2 regions of the Ruegeria sp. BB1 genome follow, and region 1 is predicted to be linked to the other one. Evidence: riboswitches for the same ligand, from Rfam matches in the RefSeq annotation. Region 1 holds a riboswitch; the other holds the start of a gene.
What was found. A riboswitch is a leader RNA that binds a small molecule or an ion and turns the genes downstream of it on or off. The one in region 1 is predicted to bind thiamine pyrophosphate.
Positions count from the first base shown of each region.

Region 2: linked by a shared signal. The riboswitch ahead of thiC (phosphomethylpyrimidine synthase ThiC) and the one ahead of thiD (bifunctional hydroxymethylpyrimidine kinase/phosphomethylpyrimidine kinase) in region 1 are both predicted to bind thiamine pyrophosphate.

Region 1 is NZ_JBQFVB010000003.1:227,780-237,883, reverse strand. Features, by position in the region: gene cysQ (3'(2'),5'-bisphosphate nucleotidase CysQ) at 1-295, opposite strand, end outside; gene ACR0AL_RS10530 (ABC transporter permease) at 418-1,239, shown strand; gene ACR0AL_RS10525 (alpha-ketoglutarate-dependent dioxygenase AlkB family protein) at 1,236-1,838, opposite strand; gene dnaK (molecular chaperone DnaK) at 2,051-3,958, shown strand; gene dnaJ (molecular chaperone DnaJ) at 4,033-5,187, shown strand; TPP riboswitch at 5,316-5,422, shown strand; gene thiD (bifunctional hydroxymethylpyrimidine kinase/phosphomethylpyrimidine kinase) at 5,466-6,269, shown strand; gene ACR0AL_RS10505 (FAD-dependent oxidoreductase) at 6,266-7,243, shown strand; gene thiS (sulfur carrier protein ThiS) at 7,227-7,421, shown strand; gene ACR0AL_RS10495 (thiazole synthase) at 7,424-8,188, shown strand; gene ACR0AL_RS10490 (thiamine phosphate synthase) at 8,185-8,781, shown strand; gene ACR0AL_RS10485 (HesA/MoeB/ThiF family protein) at 8,778-9,740, shown strand; gene radC (RadC family protein) at 9,851-10,104, shown strand, end outside.
Region 2 is NZ_JBQFVB010000015.1:21,358-31,461, forward strand. Features, by position in the region: gene ACR0AL_RS20675 (3-hydroxyacyl-CoA dehydrogenase NAD-binding domain-containing protein) at 1-822, shown strand, start outside; gene ACR0AL_RS20680 (GlxA family transcriptional regulator) at 800-1,648, opposite strand; TPP riboswitch at 2,596-2,715, shown strand; gene thiC (phosphomethylpyrimidine synthase ThiC) at 2,824-4,614, shown strand; gene ACR0AL_RS20690 (invasion associated locus B family protein) at 4,676-5,155, opposite strand; gene ACR0AL_RS20695 (hypothetical protein) at 5,174-10,104, opposite strand, start outside.

The DNA of each region.
Region 1 (10,104 bases):
CGCCGCGCCGGTTGATGAATTCTTTGGTGCCGTCCAAAGGATCGACAATCAGGAATCTGTCACCCTTTTCTGAATGCGAGGCGGACTGTTCCTCGGTCACCAGCAGAATATCCGGGAAGGCATCGCGCAGACCGGCCGAAATCAAGGCATCGGCAGCTTCGTCTGCTTCGGTCACCGGGCTGGAATCGGATTTGACCTTTACGTCGAAATCATCCGAATTGTAGATCTCCATGATCTTGTCACCGGCTTCCAGGGCCAGCCGTCGAATGACGGGAATGAGGGCGTCGTAGGTCACAAAAAAGCTCCGTTCCTGTGATTTGTTGATCGAATAGCCTGACGGCCTTATGATGTGCCGGTTACGGAACGGCAAGAATTTCGTGACAGATTGCAGGCGAAAAAACGGGAAAGACGCTTCGGGTGTATTATTTCAAGCGAAACCAGTCCTTACTGGGCGGCGCGTTCACAACGGCCGAGCTGATTTTCCACGCCGTTGTTCGCAGCATACGGTCCCAGCATCACAACGCGGTCGTGGCCATAATCATCAACATCTTGCAGGTTCTCGCCCTGGTTTTGGTGTTGTATACGATCCTGTCTTTCCTGGGACCACGTATTGCAAGAATCCGGGGCGAATTTGTCCTGTTTCTGCTGTCGGGCGTATTTCTGTTCATTACCCATATCAAGTCCGTCAGCGCGGTAGCGGGGGTCGGGACCGGCAACAACCCGATGATGCTGCATTCGCCGATGAACATGGTTGTCGTCCTGTTGGCCACCGCTTTTGGGGCGCTTTACACGCAGATTGTGACAATCATCGTGATCCTCTTTATTTACAGTGTAGCAGTCGCGCCAATTGAAATTCAGGAACCGGGCGGCGCTTTTGGCATGTTGATCCTGAGCTGGTTTGTTGGCTGCGCAATTGGCGTCGTCTTCATGGCTCTGCGACCGTGGTTTCCCACTTTTGTGACAGTCCTGACCAATATCTACCGGCGCTTGAACATGATCTTTTCGGGTAAAATGTTCGTGGCGAATGCGCTGGGCGGTGCCACGTTGGCCATGTTCACCTGGAACCCCCTGTTTCACGTCATCGATCAGTGCCGCGGTTTTCTTTTCCGCAATTATTTTCCTCGCAATACCAGCTGGGAATACGCGCTTTGGGTGGGGCTGATCCTGCTGCTGATCGGCTTGTTGGGAATTTTCTTCTCTCGTCAGCATGTGTCCCAAAGCTGGGAGGCGCGCCGCTAACCTGCCACACGCAGCGTCAGGTTGATCCGACCACCCTTGGGCAACAGTTTTGATGATCCGAACCGGATGCGGTCGACGCCGTGATAGGTCAGCCGGGCGGGCCCGCCCATGATCACCACATCACCCGAGTTCAACCAGATGGATTCGGTCTTGCCGCCCCGTGTCTGGTTGCCGATGCGGAACAGGGCATCATCCCCCAGTGAGATCGACAGGACCGGCCAGGAAAAATCGGCCTCGTCCTTGTCCTGATGCAATCCCATCCGGGCCCCTTCGCCGTAGTAGTTGATCAAACAGCAATCAGGATCACGGTCCGCACTGGCAAGGTCGCGCCAGATACCAAGAATCTGCTCCGGGATCGCGGGCCAAACCGCGCCTTTGGGGTGTTGCGCCTGATATCTGTACCCCGTCTTGTCGGTGACCCAGCCCAGTGACCCGGCCGACGTCATACGCACGGACATTTCCTTACCCGATGGCGTGACCGGCCGGAACAAAGGGGCGGATTTCAGAATCGGCCGCAGGCTGTCGATCAGCCGCTCCTGCGCGGGCCCGTCCAGCCAGGCTTTCCTGATATCAAAACCGCGTAAAAGCAGCCGCGCCATCCGAGAATCCCCGATCCTTGCCAAAACCTTGCCAAAAAGGCCACAGATTCCCGAAAACCTGCGTTTTACAACGCTTGCAGGCCTCTGATCCCGCCCTTATATACGCCGGGACGCGCGATGGTGTAGGGCTGTTGCGCACATCAGATCGGGGCCGGGTGCCATAACGGGTTCGGACCTCGGGACATCGCCTTGAAGAGAAAGGGATTGAACATATGGGAAAAGTAATCGGGATTGACCTCGGAACCACCAACTCGTGTGTGGCCATCATGGACGGCTCGCAGCCGAAGGTCATCGAAAACGCCGAAGGGGCGCGGACCACGCCCTCGATCGTCGCCTTCACCGAAGATGAGCGACTGGTCGGTCAGCCTGCAAAACGCCAGGCGGTCACCAACCCCGACAACACGATCTTTGGTGTTAAGCGTCTGATCGGTCGTCGTGTGGATGATGCAGAAGTCGAAAAAGACAAGAAAATGGTGCCGTACGCCATCGTCGATGGCGGCAATGGCGACGCGTGGGTGGAAGCCCGCGGTGAAAAGTACTCCCCAAGCCAGATCTCGGCCTTCACTCTGGGCAAGATGAAGGAAACCGCCGAGAGCTATCTGGGTGAGGAAGTCACGCAAGCCGTGATCACCGTTCCTGCATATTTCAACGACGCACAGCGTCAGGCCACCAAAGACGCCGGTAAAATCGCCGGTCTGGAAGTGCTGCGGATCATCAACGAACCGACAGCGGCTGCGCTGGCCTATGGTCTGGACAAAGAAGAAACTCAAACCATCGCGGTCTATGACCTTGGTGGCGGTACTTTCGACGTGACCATTCTGGAAATCGACGACGGCCTGTTCGAGGTCAAATCGACCAACGGTGACACCTTCCTAGGTGGTGAAGACTTTGACATGCGCATCGTCAACTACCTGGCGGATGAGTTCAAAAAGGAACACGGTGTCGACCTGTCGCAAGACAAGATGGCGCTGCAGCGTCTGAAAGAAGCTGCTGAGAAAGCCAAGATTGAGCTGTCTTCGACTTCGCAAACCGAAATCAACCAGCCGTTCATCTCGATGGGTTCGAACGGTCAGCCGCTGCACATGGTCATGAAACTGACCCGTGCCAAGCTGGAATCGTTGGTTTCGGACCTGATCAAAAAGTCGATGAAGCCCTGCCAGGCCGCACTGAAAGACGCTGGTCTGTCGGCTGGCGACATTGACGAGGTTGTTCTGGTCGGTGGTATGACCCGGATGCCGAAAGTGATCGAAGAGGTCACCAAGTTCTTCGGGAAAGAGCCGCACAAGGGTGTGAACCCGGACGAAGTGGTTGCCATGGGCGCCGCCATTCAGGCCGGTGTTCTGCAGGGCGACGTCAAAGACGTAGTTCTGCTGGACGTGACCCCGCTGTCGCTGGGGATTGAGACGCTGGGTGGGGTGTTCACCCGTCTGATCGACCGCAACACCACGATCCCGACCAAAAAGTCTCAGGTCTTCTCGACCGCCGAGGACAACCAGAACGCCGTAACCATCCGCGTGTTCCAGGGTGAGCGTGAAATGGCTGCGGACAACAAGATCCTGGGTCAGTTCAACCTCGAAGATATCCCGCCTGCACCGCGCGGCATGCCTCAGATCGAGGTGACTTTTGATATCGACGCCAACGGCATTGTCTCGGTTTCGGCCAAGGACAAAGGCACTGGCAAAGAGCAGAAGATCACCATCCAGGCCTCGGGCGGTCTGTCGGATGAAGACATCGACAAGATGGTCAAGGACGCCGAAGAGAACGCGGAAGCCGACAAGGAACGCCGCGAGCTGGTAGACGCCAAGAACCAGGCGGAAAGCCTCATCCACTCGACCGAAAAGTCGATGGAAGAGCATGCCGACAAAGTCGACCCGACCACCATCGAAGCCATCGAGCTGGCAATTGCCGCGCTGAAGGACGAGCTGGAGACCGAGAATGCCGACAAGATCAAGTCGGGCATCCAGAACGTCACCGAAGCGGCCATGAAGCTGGGCGAAGCCATCTACAAGGCGCAAGCCGAAGAAGGTGAGGATGAACCTGCGGCGGCAGATGCTGCGCCGGGTGAGGACGACATTGTTGACGCCGAGTTCGAAGATCTGGACGACGACAAGCGTAACTAACGGGTAACCGGGCCAATGTGGGCCGGTCCGGTTGCCGGGCCGGCCCAAATACGTTGAGGCTGAAGGAAATACTGATGTCAAAACGCGACTACTACGATGTGCTCGGCGTATCAAAGGGCGCATCAGCGGATGAAATCAAAAAGGGTTTTCGCAAGAAAGCCAAAGAGTTGCATCCCGATCGCAACAAAGACAACCCGGATGCCGAGTCGCAGTTCAAAGAAGCCAACGAGGCTTATGATGTTCTGCGCGACGCCGACAAAAAGGCCGCCTATGATCGCTTTGGTCACGCCGCCTTTGAAAACGGTATGGGCGGTGGTGGTGGCCGTCCCGGTGGCGGCTTTGGTCAGGGTGATTTCTCCAGCGCGTTCTCAGACGTGTTCGACGATCTGTTCGGCGATTTCATGGGCGGTCAGCGTGGCGGCCCCGGTGGCGGGCGCCGTGCGGCGCGCGGATCGGACCTGCGCTATAACCTGCGCGTGACGCTGGAAGAGGCGTTCGCGGGCCTGCAGAAAACCATCAGTGTTCCTGCTGCCGTGGCCTGTTCGGCCTGTGACGGTTCGGGTGCAGAAGGCGGAGTGGAGCCAACCACCTGTCCAACCTGTTCGGGCATGGGCAAGGTGCGTGCACAGCAGGGTTTCTTTACCGTCGAACGATCCTGCCCGACCTGTTCGGGTCTGGGTCAGATCATCAAGAACCCCTGTAAAGCCTGTGGCGGTGCAGGCCGCGTGGAAAAAGAGCGTGCGCTGTCCGTCAACATCCCCGCCGGTGTCGAGACCGGAACCCGCATCCGCCTGGCGGGTGAGGGTGAAGCTGGGATGCGCGGTGGCCCTCCGGGTGATCTGTATATCTTTGTCGAAGTGTCGGATCATAAGCTGTTCGAACGTGACAGTGTGAACCTGTATTGCCGCGTTCCGGTCAGCATGGCCAAGGCCGCGCTGGGCGGCTCGATCGAAGTGCCAACCATCGATGGTGGCCGTGGCCGTGTGCAAATACCAGCAGGCAGCCAATCGGGCCGCCAGATGCGCCTGCGCGGTAAAGGCATGCCTGCCCTGCGCGGTGGTGGTGTGGGCGACATGTTCATCGAACTGGCGGTGGAAACGCCGGTCAATCTGACCAGTCGCCAAAAAGAACTGCTGAAAGAGTTTGACGATTTGGGTGAGGATAACCACCCGGAATCAAAAAGCTTTTTCTCATCCGTCAAATCCTTTTGGGATGGGATGAAGGGCTAAGATCACTCCACCAAGCTGCCAAAAGGCCGATCCCCTTGGGTCGGCTTTTTTCGTTTTATAGGTCCAGTTTGTCCATGAACTTCGCGAAAATTGGCCCTTGAATCCCTTCGCATCCCCTGAGATTGTCGCGCCAACCGTTGGGGTGCCCTGATCAAGGGGCTGAGAGGCGTGAATGCGCTAACCCATCGAACCTGATCCGGGCAATACCGGCGTAGGGAACGGTCTACACACACAGACGTTTTCCACGCTGCGTTGCCCCCTGATGATGGAGCAACGATATGGCGCATATTGCCCTGACAATTGCGGGCTCGGACAGTGGCGGTGGGGCCGGGATTCAGGCGGATCTCAAGGCGATGTCTGCGTTGGGCGTGTATGGGGCCAGCGTGATCACGGCAGTCACGGCGCAGAACACGCGGGCTGTGACCGCAGTGCATGGCATACCGCTCAACGTAGTGGCCGCTCAGATCGAGGCGGTGCTGACCGACCTGGATGTGAGCGCGATCAAGATCGGCATGCTTGCGACCCCTGAAATTATTCAAACCGTTGCCGGGGCCATCGCTGGGTTTGATGGCCCCGTCGTTTTGGACCCGGTGATGATCTCCAAATCTGGCGATGCCTTGCTGGCACAGGATGCGGTTCGCACCCTGCGTGATGTTCTTGTGCCCCAAGCGACCATGCTTACCCCGAACTTACCCGAGGCCGCTTGTTTGCTGGGCACCTCGGACGCCGAATCCCCCGATCAGATGATCGCGCAGGGGATGGCGCTGTGCGGGCTGGGGGCGCGGTCGGTATTGATGAAAGGCGGACATGGGCGCGGCGACGTTTGCCACGACGTCTTGCTTGATCCTTCGGGAGTTGTGGCAGAATTCACCGCCCCCCGGTGCGATACGCGCAACACGCATGGCACCGGTTGCACCCTGTCGTCTTCGATAGCAGCCGGGCTGGCGCGAGGGCTGGGCCTGACCGATGCGGTCGCGCAGGCGCATGAGTATCTGCAAGGGGCCATTGCTAAAGCTGACGGTCTGATGGTCGGACAGGGGCATGGCCCGGTTCATCATTTCCATCGGGTCTGGCCCGCGTGACGGTCTGGTCGGTCATAGGGGCCGGTGTGGCCGGGCTGGCAGCAGCCAGCGAGCTAGTGTCGCGCGGGGCCAAGGTTCAGATCTTTGATCCCAGTGGTCCACCTGGCCCGCATGGGTGTTCTTGGTGGGCTGGCGGTATGCTGGCCCCATGGTGCGAGTTTGAAAACGCCGAAGAACCGGTGTTGCGGTTGGGAAAGGCTGCGTTCGAGTGGTGGTCTACGCGTACTCGGGTGGAACAACGTGGCACGCTGGTTGTTGCCAACCCGCGTGATCTGCCGGATTTGCGTCGGTTCGCCCGTCGGACCGGGGGGTATACCGAGATTAGTCCGGCTGAAGTTGCCAATTTAGAGCCTGATTTAACCAGTTTCACCAACGGTCTGCATTTCACGGATGAGGCTCATCTGAACCCACGACAGGCGCTGCGGGATCTGCACCGCCAATTGCTGGACCAAGGGGTAGTCTTCCACCGGAAACTGGCCCCGACCCAGCTGGAGAATGTAATCGATTGCCGCGGTCTACACGCGCGTGAGGTTTTGCACGACCTGCGCGGCGTCAAGGGAGAGATGTTGGTGATCCGCTGCCCGGACGTGACCCTGACGCGACCTGTACGTCTACTGCATCCAAGGATGCCGCTGTACATCGTGCCGCGTGGGGATGGTGTCTACATGCTGGGCGCAACGATGATCGAAAGCGAAGACAGCAGCCGTATCACGGCCCGATCCATGCTGGAACTGCTCAGTGCCGCCTATGCGCTGAACCCCGCCTTTGGCGAGGCCGAGGTGCTTGAGATCGGTGTCGATCTGCGCCCGGCTTTTCCCGACAACCTGCCCCGCATCCGGCGGCTGGGGCATACGATTTATGCCAACGGACTGTACCGCCATGGCTATCTGCTGGCCCCAGCGCTGGCGCAGGGAGTGGCCGATCTGGCGTTGGACAACGAACATTCGGAGATGGTCGATGAAGATCGTGCTTAATGGTGAATCGCGCGAGGTGCGCGCCGAAATCCTCTCGGACCTGTTGGTCGAATGCGGGTTCTCTGGACGGGTGGCGACAGCTGTAAACGAAGACTTTGTGCCCTCGGGGCTGCGCATTGCTCAAAAGTTGACCGATGGCGACCGGGTTGAAGTCGTCGCGCCGATGCAGGGAGGCTGAGGATGAAAAGCTTTTATGGGACCCAACTTCCCAACTCATTGATGCTGGGCACGGCGCAGTACCCCAGCCCCGCCATTCTGGAACAGGCGTTTCGCGAGAGCGGCGCGGGTGTTGCCACAGTTTCCTTGCGCCGTGAATCCGGGGCTGGGCAGACCTTCTGGCAGATGATCCGCGAGCTGGGCGCGCTGATCCTGCCAAACACCGCTGGTTGCCACACGGTCAAAGAAGCCGTAACCACCGCCCATATGGCGCGTGAGGTGTTTGAAACTAATTGGATCAAGCTGGAATTGATCGGCCACACTGACAGTTTGCAGCCAGATGTGTTTCAACTGGTCGAGGCCGCGCGCATACTGACCGAGGACGGGTTTCAGGTTTTCCCCTACACCACCGACGACCTGATCGTGGGCGAGCGTCTGCTGGCCGCCGGGTGCGAGGTGCTGATGCCTTGGGGTGCACCCATCGGGTCGGGGCGCGGGCTGAACAATGAATTTGCTCTACGCGCGATGCGGGCCGAGTTCCCCAATGTTCCATTGGTTGTGGATGCCGGGATCGGCCTGCCCAGTCACGCTTCGCAGGCGATGGAGTTGGGTTATGACGCCGTTCTGCTGAATACCGCTGTCGCTCGTGCTGGAAACCCTGTGGCCATGGCCCGCGCGATGATACTGGCGATTGAGGCCGGGCAACTGGCGCATCAAGCCGACCCGATCGAGGCGCGCGATATGGCCGAACCGTCAACTCCGGTAATCGGAAAGGCCTTCTTATCATGATGTTAGGCCGATTTTATCCGATCTTCGACCACTCTGATTGGTTGCGCCGGATGCTGCCCCTGGGTGTGAAGCTGGTGCAACTGCGGATTAAGGATCAGCTTGATGTGGTCATACGGGAACAGATCGCCCAATCGTTGGAACTATGCCGTGCCCACGGCACCGTGCTGGTGGTCAATGATCATTGGCAGGCGGCTATCGACGCTGGTTGTGAGTGGATTCATCTCGGGCAAGAGGATCTGGACGAGGCCGATCTAAAAGCCATCCGCAAGGCGGGGCTGAAACTGGGTGTCTCCACCCACGATGATGATGAATTAGAGCGAGTCCTGACCATGGACCCGGATTATGTGGCTTTGGGCCCGGTCTATCCGACGATCCTGAAAAAAATGAAATGGGAACAGCAGGGCCTGCCACGCGTCACCGAATGGAAGGCGCGGGTGGGGGATATCCCTCTGGTCGCGATTGGCGGCATGAGCGTTGAGCGGGCGCCGGGGGTCTTGCAGGCGGGGGCCGACATCGTCTCGGTCGTCACGGACATCACGCTGAATTCCGATCCAGAAACCCGCGTTCGCGAATGGATCGAGGTCACGAGATGAGCCGCTATGCCCGCCAGATGATCCTGCCCGAGGTTGGGCCGGCAGGCCAGACCCGCCTGTCAGCAGCGCGGGTTCTGGTGGTGGGCGCGGGCGGGTTAGCCGCCCCGGTCTTACCCTTGTTGGCCGGGGCCGGGGTTGGGCATATAACCATCCTGGACCGGGATCAGATCGCGCTATCGAACCTGCATCGGCAGACATTGTTCGCTGAATCCGACTGTGGGCGCGCCAAGGCCAAAGTCGCCGCAGAACGCTGCCGGGCGTTGAATGGTGACATCACCGTAGTGGCCGGGAATCAGGCTCTAACAAACCAGAATGTGTTAAATTTTGTTCGCAGCTCTGACATTGTTCTGGACTGCGCGGACAGTTATGCGGCCAGCTATATCTTGTCGGATACTTGTTTGTTGCAGGGCAAGCCGCTGATCAGCGCATCCGTGTTGGGGCTGACCGGCTATGTCGGTGGGTTTTGTGCTGGCGCGCCGTCCTTGCGTGCGGTGTTCCCGGATGCACCGGATAGCGGCGCGAGCTGTGCAACGGCCGGCGTGCTGGGCCCTGTCGTTGGGGTAATAGGTGCCTTGCAGGCGCAAATGGCGCTGGGCGTGATCCTTGGCCTGGACCCCTCGCCTTTGGGACAGTTGGTACAGTTTGACGCCCGCACGCTGCGCAGCACCACATTCCGATTTGACGGCGCACCGGAACCGGCGCACCACTTTCGATTTCTTTCCGCCAGCCAATTGACCGAAGATGATGTGATCATTGAACTGCGCACCCGGGACGAGGCCCCCGAGCCTCTTCACAGCAGGGCACGTCGGGACATTGTTGAATCCCTGAAAACAGAGCCTAACAAAGGAAAAAGACTTGCGCTTTGTTGCTCTAGCGGATTGCGCGCATGGCGGGCGGCTGAGCAAATTCAATCGGATTGGTCCGGTGAGATTGTCCTGGTTGCAGCCTCAACTACATGAGTGAATTGATAAACGAGGTAGGTGGAAACCGGTGACTATCGACCAAAGGGGTCTAAGGTCGTTTGGGCGCGTTAACCTTTCGGAAACCGATTCTGCGCAAATCTGAACGCATGACTCAGGACGCCTTTGCCGAAGCCCCGATGCTGTTTGAAAGTGACGAAGCCCCGGTGGCGCCCCTGCCCTCGGGGCGATTGCCGTCCTATATCAAAGACCACCGGAAACGCCTGCGGGAACGGTTCATGTCAGGTGGATCGGCGGCGATGCCGGATTATGAGCTGTTGGAACTGGTGCTGTTCCGTTCAATCCCGCGGCAGGATGTAAAGCCGCTGGCACGGGCGCTGATGGACACGTTTGGGGATTTCAA
Region 2 (10,104 bases), on a different contig from region 1:
AACGCTGAGAACGCCGTGCGATCCTACGTTGAAAACGCATGGCCTGCGCTGGAAGACCTAGGCCTAACTGAGCGAGCGACACCTGACGCCATCACCTTTGTGGCGACCGCTGCCGAGGCCGTCACAGAGGCGCAATTCGTTCAGGAAAACGCGCCTGAGCGGTTGCCCATCAAACATGCAATCTATGCGGAGATTGAGCCCGCGCTGGCTGCTGACGCAATTGTCTCCAGCTCGACATCGGGTCTGACGCTCGAAGCGCTCCAAGAAGGGTGGCGCGATCCCGCGCCGCTTATTCTTGGCCACCCCTTCAACCCGCCGCATCTGATCCCGCTGGTGGAACTGACAGCGAATAAGGCCACCGGATCAGACATTCTGGACCGCACAGAAGCGTTCTACAATGATATCGGGAAAGTCACGATCCGCATCAAGAAAGGCATGCCGGGGCATGTAGCCAACCGGTTGCAGGCCGCAGTTTGGCGAGAGGCCGTTCATATGGCCGTTGAAGGTGTTGCCAGCGTCAAAGACATAGACAAAGCGATGTGGGCCGGACCGGGATTGCGTTGGGCCGCAATGGGGCCAACCACTCTTTTTCACTTGGGCGCGGGCGCAGGCGGTTTGCAGGCTTTTTGTGACCACTTCAAAGACACGTTCAACAGCTGGTGGGACGATCTGGGTGATCCACGCTTAGACGATGATGTGATCAGAAAACTGGTCGATGAAATGACAGCGCATACACACGGGCAAAGCACCGATGAACTCTCAGCGCAGCGTGATGAGATGCTCACAGCTATGCAGAAGGCTACGAGACACCTTCGGACCTAATGTCAGGCTTGAACATTGGCCAGGCGCGAAACTCGAACGGCACACGACCTTCGATGCGATCAGCAGTGGGCGTCAGGCCGAAGCGGTTGCGGTAAGCGCGGCTGAAATGCACTTGACCGTTGAACCCCGACGCCTCTGCAATCTCGCTGAATTTCAGCTCGGTTTGCGTGACGAGGCCACGCGCTCGATCAAGGCGGATATCTCGGTAGTATTCGACGGGTGACTTTTGGACATACTGTCGGAACAATCGGCCCAGTTGCCGCTGCGAAACGCCTAGCTGTTGAGATATAGCGGGAATTGACAACGTGGTCTCCAAATGCGCTTCCATAAGGTCGATCGCATCCCGGACAACGCCAGATGTGACATACCCAAGCGGTTCCACATCCTTGGGGTTTTGTGACCGACCTTCCCCACGCACATCATGGTGAAACAGATACCGCGCTGAGGCGTTCGCGATGCTTTCGCCAGCTACGGAATGGACAAATCTCAAGCCAAGGTCGGTTGCCGCTGATCCTCCACAACATGTGAAGATCTTGCCATCTGTTACAAACATGTTCTCAGATACCGTCGTGTCCGGTGCAATTTCGGCGAAGGCATCGATGTGCTCATAATGGACCGTCGCAGTTTTGCCCTTTAGCAATCCAGCCTGCGCGAGCACAATTGCACCCGTATCCAACCCACCAACTATTGCACCGCCTGCATCCCATTTTTGAAGAGCCGCCTTGAACTGGCGTGTCCCGTGGCGTTCAGGCGTCCAGCTTGTGCTTACGAGAACGAGCCAAGGCTTGCCCCTGACCACGGTTGCCAAAGGGGCAGTATCAACCACCAGGCCGCTGCTGGATTCGATGTGACCACCAACCTCCGAAACATAGGTCCAGGAAAACCGCACCAATCCTGACAGGTAATTCGCAGTTCTAAAAGGATCGATGAAAGATGTCGTTGCCGAAACGTTGAAATGCGGGCTCACCAAAACTACGATGCCTAACGTTTGATCAATTGATTTCGCCATGGCTGATTTTGTAAAGTATGGTCCAAAAATATCAAATCGATTTCTTTTCTTTCATTTGTTTGGTGTCTTTTGGAGCTCCAAAACCAACAGCTTGCCGGGGACAGAAAGCAGTCCTGCGGTAGTTTAGAAGCACCACAAGCAGACCTTGGCGCAAATTTGACGAAGGCCCGCTTCGTCCGCAAACTGTAAATTCACCCATCTTTTGATTGCGCACTTGCAGCGAATGTCCGTAATGTCGAGCCGCACTGCAGAATGCTGAACGACCGACTAAAGTCCGGTAAGGGCCGGAAGTGATCAGGGCAGGGCACTTAGTCGCTCAACATTGTTCAGCACAAAACCTTACGCTGTGAAGCTTTCGGTCTGCGAGTTGTGTCCGCTCTCGGAAGTTCCCAATGCGCGTCGCAGTCGACGATCGTATTGCTGCAGTCTGAGACAAGCTTGATAAGTCCAAGTCAGCGAAATCCACCAAAATGCATGAAAATCTTAAGTCGTTGAATTATGGGGAAGACAAGTCTCATTAATTACGTACTCCGACAATTCTCCCTCAACGGAGGCAATATTTCTATAATACGTCTTATGTTAAATAACAGCGTTTAACTTACCGTCGATGTGCGGAGTATCTGTCGAATAGGTCGGCCCGCACATCAGATAGCGACCGTATTTCTGGTGACGTGCTGCACCGAACGGAAGGTCCCGGCCGTTCGAGAAAATCTGAAACAAATGAATTTTGGTGCTTGTTTAAGCCGTGAACCTCAAGCTAAACCACCTGTACGCAGGGGAGTCCCACCAAGGGGACTGAGAGGCTGACGGGGCAATGCCCGGCGACGCGACCCTTTGAACCTGACCCAGTTGATACTGGCGTAGGAAGCTAGGGCGCGCAGGCCACAATACCGGGCAAGCGCACTCCGAACAGGGGCTGTCTGCCTTCTCGTTTCCCCAAGCCAAAACTCATCTGGTGTCTTTTTAAGTTGAACTGCTTGAGGAGCACCAACATGAACGTCCCTAACCTCAAAATCACCGCCGGTGAACTGCCCGCATCGCGCAAGATCTATGTAAACGGCACAGTGCACCCGGATGTGCGCGTGCCAATGCGTGAAATTTCGGTCCACCCCACGGCGGGGGAGCCACCCTTGCCCGTGTATGACAGTTCAGGGCCGTATACCGATCCGCAGGTGATGACGGACATTCGGCAAGGTCTGGCGCCGCTGCGTCGCAAGTGGATTGAGGCTCGAGCAGATGTCGAAGAATATGATGGACGTGAGATCAAACCGGAAGACAACGGTTTTGTCGAAGGTGATCGGCTAACGCCCGAGTTCCCTGTGCGCCCGCGCCCTCTGCGCGCCAAGGATGGAAAGGCTGTGACGCAACTGGCCTATGCTCGCGCCGGCATCGTCACCCCGGAAATGGAATTCATCGCCATCCGTGAAAACCAACTGCGCGAGGCTGTCGTTGAACAGCGCGACGGCAATGATTGGGGTGCAAACATCCCTGATTATGTGACCCCGGAATTCGTGCGGGACGAGGTCGCCGCTGGTCGCGCCATTATCCCTGCGAATATCAACCACCCTGAAAGCGAACCGATGATCATCGGGCGTAATTTCCTGGTCAAGATCAACGCCAATATGGGTACCTCGGCTGTGACCTCTTCGATGGAAGAAGAGGTCGATAAAATGGTCTGGTCGATCCGTTGGGGTGCTGATACCGTCATGGACCTGTCGACCGGCCGCAACATCCACAACACCCGTGAATGGATCATCCGCAACAGCCCGGTGCCGATTGGCACCGTGCCGTTGTATCAAGCGCTGGAAAAGGTCAACGGCATTGCCGAGGACCTGACATGGGAAGTGTTCCGTGACACGCTGATCGAACAGGCCGAACAAGGCGTCGACTATTTCACCATCCATGCAGGCGTGCGCCTGCATATGGTACCGATGACGGTAAAACGGGTTACCGGTATTGTGTCGCGCGGTGGGTCGATCATGGCCAAGTGGTGCTTGCATCACCACAAGGAAAGCTTCCTCTATGAGCATTTCGACGAAATCTGCGACATCTGCCGGGCCTATGATGTGTCGTTCAGCCTAGGCGACGGTCTGCGTCCCGGCTCTATCGCCGACGCTAATGACGAGGCACAATTTGCCGAGCTTGAGACGCTGGGTGAGCTGACCAAAATCGCGTGGGCCAAGGATTGTCAGGTGATGATCGAAGGCCCCGGACACGTAGCCATGCACAAGATCAAAGAAAACATGGACAAGCAATTGGAGTGTTGCCACGAGGCGCCCTTTTACACGCTTGGCCCCCTGACCACCGATATCGCGCCGGGCTATGACCACATCACCAGCGGCATTGGTGCTGCGATGATTGGCTGGTTTGGTTGTGCGATGCTCTGCTATGTCACGCCTAAAGAACATCTGGGGCTGCCGGACCGGGATGATGTGAAAACTGGGGTTATTACTTATAAGATCGCCGCTCACGCCGCTGATTTGGCCAAAGGTCTGCCGGGCGCGCAACGTCGTGACGATGCGCTGTCCCGCGCCAGGTTCGAGTTCCGCTGGGAAGATCAGTTCAACCTGTCGCTGGACCCGGAAACGGCGCGGGAATTCCACGACCAAACCTTGCCCAAACAAGCGCATAAGGTGGCGCATTTCTGTTCCATGTGCGGGCCGAAATTCTGCTCGATGCGGATCAGCCACGACATTCGAACTGAAGCGCAGAAAGAGGGGATGGAGGCGATGGCCGCCAAATTCCGTGAAGGCGGCGACCTTTACATGCCCGTGAAAGACTAAACACCGCGGCGGAGCCGATCCTTTCGGCTCCGCACGCTCTTGCATTGAAGGGAAACTACTCTCAGGGCAATAGATCGGATACTTTGCTGAACCCAGTCAAATCGAAGCCAAATGAAATTGGCTCTCCGACCCTGTTTTTAGCGTCGATCTGCAATTGATTACCTGCCCGCATCGCAGACATCCATTCCTGGGAAACTGGCGAACGGGCAAAACAACCTTGTGCCTCGCATGTCAGGAACTCCAGACGGGCGACCTCGGCATCATCCACCTTTGCAACCAGCCCTTCCGAGAACAAAAGACCGAATGGCAGGGTCAGCACGGTCTCAGTCTCGTCCTTACCTGCAGCCTTTATAAATGCGATGGACGTAAGCCTTTGGTTGTTTTCGGTCAAAACGATGCTTTGGGTCATTTCGCAGATCAACTCGGACCCAACGGCCCGATTGCTGCAATTGACCGACCATGGCGGCGCTGCGCCTTCCTGCGCAGCAAGGGGAGTTGCCAATCCCAATGTGACCCCCAAAGCGCTTATCCAAGTTTTCATCCTGCTGTCCCTCATCGATTAGAATTGTAGTCCAAGGCCAAGACCTACCTGCAGAGCCCTGGTTGAGTCTCCGAACAAATGATCGAGGCTCAGATTGACAAAGCTGCTGTCATCCAGCGCAAACAGCCCCAACCGGGCCGAGACCAAGCCATGCGCGTCGCCGACAAAGCTGGTGTTGGAAAACCCACCGTCAGCGGTGCTCGCACCGTTGAACCCGGCGGTGACCGATACGGTATCATCTGACGAGAGAATGGCACCAACCTGAAAACTTGCGCGGAGCTTCTGCGAGGCACTCAGGGTTTGCTCGGTTCCGATCTCCAGCGAAGGCGTGAACGAATAGATCATCTCGCTATCGTCTTGCAGAACGACCCCCGCCAGGGTTGCATCGCCATTGCTTTCGGTTGCCAGACGTGTGGCATCAACGGCTACCTCAGGGCGCAGATAGGAACTGCCGCCCGCGAACCTGTGGTCATAAGCAAGGCTGAAACGCAGGTTCTGATGGTTCATCTTGTGCTTGATCTCGCTGACACCAACGGTGCTTACAATTTGACCGTTGGGCAACACACCACTGATCCCGCCCGCGCTGAGCGTATCATAGTCTGACCAACCGGCCGACAGCTGGGCTGCAAATTCCCACGCGCCGGTGTATTTGGTCAGCGAGGCACCCAGATTGAACCGATCACCCGTTGCATTGTAATTCGACCCGTTCCGTAGGCTCATTTCGTCATAGCCTATCGCGAACCCGGCGAATAGCTCATCCCCAACCGGCAGACGGACACCAGCCGACAGGTTGGTGTCGTTGATGTCCAGCTCTTCGTACATGCCGGTCTGATCAAGGTCATAGAAAGACCGCCCGCCTGAGAACCAGACACAATTGCGCGGGTCATCCCCGAACTGGTAATCGGTAAACCGTTCGCAATTGTGCAGCGTGTCCGCAAATACCCGGGTGCCATAAAGCGCATCAACGGCATCGGCGGCATAGTCGGCAGTCGACAGGCTTTCGATTGCGGCGATGACATCGGCCTCGGACTGCATGTTGCCGATCAAGGCGAACAGTTGGCCTTGGGCAGCCGATCCCTGCCCGTTCAGAACTTGGTTGATGTAATCCCCGATGGCCGCCTGATTGGCGTTCATGCCGGGGGTCGAATAATCCGGCGTGATCACCAGGTCGACCGAACTGCCGTCAGAGGTGGAGCCGTTCAGGCCGATGGAATAATCCAGCACCACAGTGTCCTCGATCAGCGTGCCCGCGTCTGCGGCGGTTCCATCAGGATTGATGATGACAAGCGGCAAGGCCCTTTCCAGAGTATTCAGCATTGGCACCAGCGTACCGCCCATGGTGGCATTACCGGTGGCATTAACCAGGTCGCTGTTGCCACCCGATGCCCCAGAGGTCAGGAAATACACGTCGAAGGTTGACGTTGCCGTTGCACCAAAGGCCAGGCTTCCGGTCAGGTTCAATGTCTGGCTGACATTGCCGCTGAAGGTAAAGTCACTGGCCGCAACCGTCGCCGTCAAATCTCCGTCCAGACCCAGATTGGCCCCCAGTACAAAATCACCGTTCACCTGCATGAAGCCGTCAGCACCCAGATTGACCGTATCCAACGCATAGAAGTCCGCGCCATCTTCGACGGTAAAGCCGTTGGTGCCTGCGCCAAGATCCATGTTGCCAAGGGCCGTACCCGCAAGCGAGATTTGTTCGTTGCCGTCGCCTCCATTCACCAATTGATCGTTGCCGGCGATCAACAGGGTATCTTTAGACAGGGTCAGCACATTGTCGGTGCCGCCGTCCACAACGATTGATGCGACTGACCCCGCGTCGCCAGTGCCGCCCATGACGACGCCGTCAAAGCCAAGTGTGATCGCGTCTGCGCCATCGCGCCCCTCGGATTGTGCCAAGACGCCGATGCCGCCCTCGCCCACCGACAGGATGTTACCATCAAGCGTCATGTCGATGGCGCCACCAGAGCCCGCACCACCGGCAGCCCCGCGATAAACCGAGTCCACCATGCCACCGCCGCCGCCAAGCGACTGCGCCACAACACCAATCGCATTTTCGCCCGTCGTGACGATGTTGCCGGATTGCGAGAATCCGATATCGCCGCCATCACCACCATTTGCAGCAGACAGGTTTACCGTGATCCGGCTGGCCTCCATATCGGTTGAAACGAGACCGCCGCCGCCACCGATACTTTGGATGACGAACCCGTGCGATCCAGTTCCACTGGTAGTCATGTCCCCGATATTTGCAAAGCCGACATTACCACCGTCACCGGTTGAATCGTCTTGCGCGCCCAGCGTTACATCCGCACGCCCCAGACCCGAGATGACAACTTCGCCCCCACCGGCACCGATACTCTGAACGCTTTGGCCAAAGGATCGGTCACCACTTGTGAACACGTTGCCGTCCAGCAAAAGGTCGATATCGCCGCCATCGTTGTTGAAGCTGGGATCAGAACCCAGGATCACAGACGCGGCCTTTTGGGTCCCGGCTTCGCCATCCGTATTGCTGTTCAGCACAAGCTTACCGCCGCCGCCGCCGATGGATTGCGCCGCTCCGGCGGACGAGAACGCGCCATCGGTGCCAACATCACCAGTCCGGCTTCCGTCCACGTCTCCGCCACCAGCGTCGTCCGTGTTAATCGCGCCCAGACGTGCGGTGATGTCGATAGCGTCACCGTCTTGGACATCCACCGTAGTCGCGGATGTACCGCCGCCGCCGCCAACACTCTGCAGCATCAGGCCGGTCGAGCGATCGCTTGTGGTGGCAATGTTACCGTTATGGGCCTGCGTGATCTGGTTGCCCGCCATACCCGACACGTCGTCGCCACCAAGGGCGATATCGCTGCTGACGACCGAGCCGGTCGCGCCAGCGGTGGTGGTGGTGAAATCTACAGAGGCATCAGTATTGCCGCCGCCGCCATTCACCGATTGGACAAAGACCGCTTCGCTGCCCACGCCATTGACCAGAATATCTCCGGTCGAATTGACAGTTACAGTGCCCACCGAACCGGTGGATCCCTCCCGAGCCCCCAGCGCCTGCGAGATTGTGTAATCCAGCACCGAGACCAGCGGGGATGACACCGAATAACCCGCGTTGCCGCCTCCGCCGCCAACGGATTGGGCATAGATGCCAAACCCGTTTTCGGCATTCACAACAATTGTGCCAGTGTGGTTGACCGTGACGTCTCCTCCATCAGAACCCGATCCGCCTGATCCGCCAATGGCGATCTTCGAATAGGATTTGCCCGTCATTGTGTTTTTAAGGTCGTTCACGTCCATCGCAACGGCCAGACCGCCATTGCCGCCGCCGCCACCGACAGATTGTGCAAAGATGCCGTAGGCGCCTGTGCCATCCACTTGAACGTCTCCGGTGTTGGTGACGACCACGTTGCCGGCAACATTGCCGCTGCCGCCCGATCCGCCGATATTCAGCTGCGCGGTCGGAGAGCTGCTGTCCCCGGTCTTTAACCGCAATGTCCCCGTGATTGAGCTGCCGCCATTGCCACCGCCGCCGCCGACGGATTGGGCAAAGATACCATGCGCACCCGCACCCGTTGTCACGATCGTACCGGCATTGGTCACCGCGACATTGCCGCCCGTGCCACCCGTACCGCCTGATCCGCCCAGACCAAATTGCAGCGCCCGCCGCGTAGTGGCCTCGGCCCCGCCATAGCGCCCGTCAACCGAGATGGTCGAGCCGCCATTACCGCCACCTCCACCGATGGACTGGGCAAAGATCCCGTGACTTTCCGTACCATCGGTCAGGATCGTGGCATCGGTTTCGTTTACTACGGTTACCGTGCTGCCCGCGCCGCCAGTGCCACCAGTTCCGCCGATCAGAATGGCGTTTGTCGTTGATCCTTCCGAGGATCGGCCCAAGATGATGTTGCGCACCTGTTGCGCGTCGCCTCCGCCACCGCCAACGGATTGCGCATAAATACCGATCGACTTGTCACCTGTTGTTGCGATGACATCGCGGTTAGTAACCGACACTGCCGCAGACATCGCACCGGTGCCGCCATTGCCGCCAATCGAAATGGTCGCCGTGTTGCCGATCTCTTTGCGCAGGTTGATGATGCGGTTTTCCACCAGGCCACCCATACCGCCACCGCCGCCGACGGATTGCGCATAGATGCCGTGCGCCATCGTGCCCGCCGTGGTGATCATGCCGTCATTCACAACGGTCACAATGTCCGACGTCATGCCGTCCCCGCCAGTGCCTCCGATGTTGATCGAGGCTGCCGTCCCCACGGTTGATGGGTTAACGAAGGATTTGATCGTATCAAGGTTTCCCTGACCTGCCTGCACCATGCCGCCGGTGCCACCTGCACCGCCGACCGATTGCGCCAGCAACCCGATTGAGCGTTCCCCCAACGTTGCGATCCGTGCGGTACTGGTGACATCGACCGTGCCACCTACGCCGCCAGAGCCACCGGTGCCACCGATGGACAGTGATGCCGAAATGCCGCCGCCGGCCGAGTTGCTGGCCTTGCCGCCATTACCGCCACCGCCGCCCACGGATTGCGCGAAAACCGCATGGGCATCGTCGCCCTGGGTGACCACGATACCCGCGACCACAGAGGTCACGTTACCTGCCGCACCACCAGTGCCGCCCGCCAAACCGACCGACACGCTGGCCTTGTTACCCTTGCTGTCGCCGGTCTTTGGCGTGCCAATGCTGACCGAGGTTGACGAAGAATTGCCGCCGCCGTTGCCAATAGATTGGGCAAAGAACCCGTAAGATCGGTCGCCCGAAGTGCTGATGATACCGTCCGAGCTGGCATAAACATCACCGCCACTGCCGCCGGTACCGCCGGTCCGGCCGATCTGAATGTTGACGTTGCCGCCATCCACCGAGGTCGAGGCCGAGTTATAGCCCGCGTTGCCGCCACCGCCACCAACGGATTGAGCGAACAGCCCATGGGAATCCTCACCGAGCGTTGTGA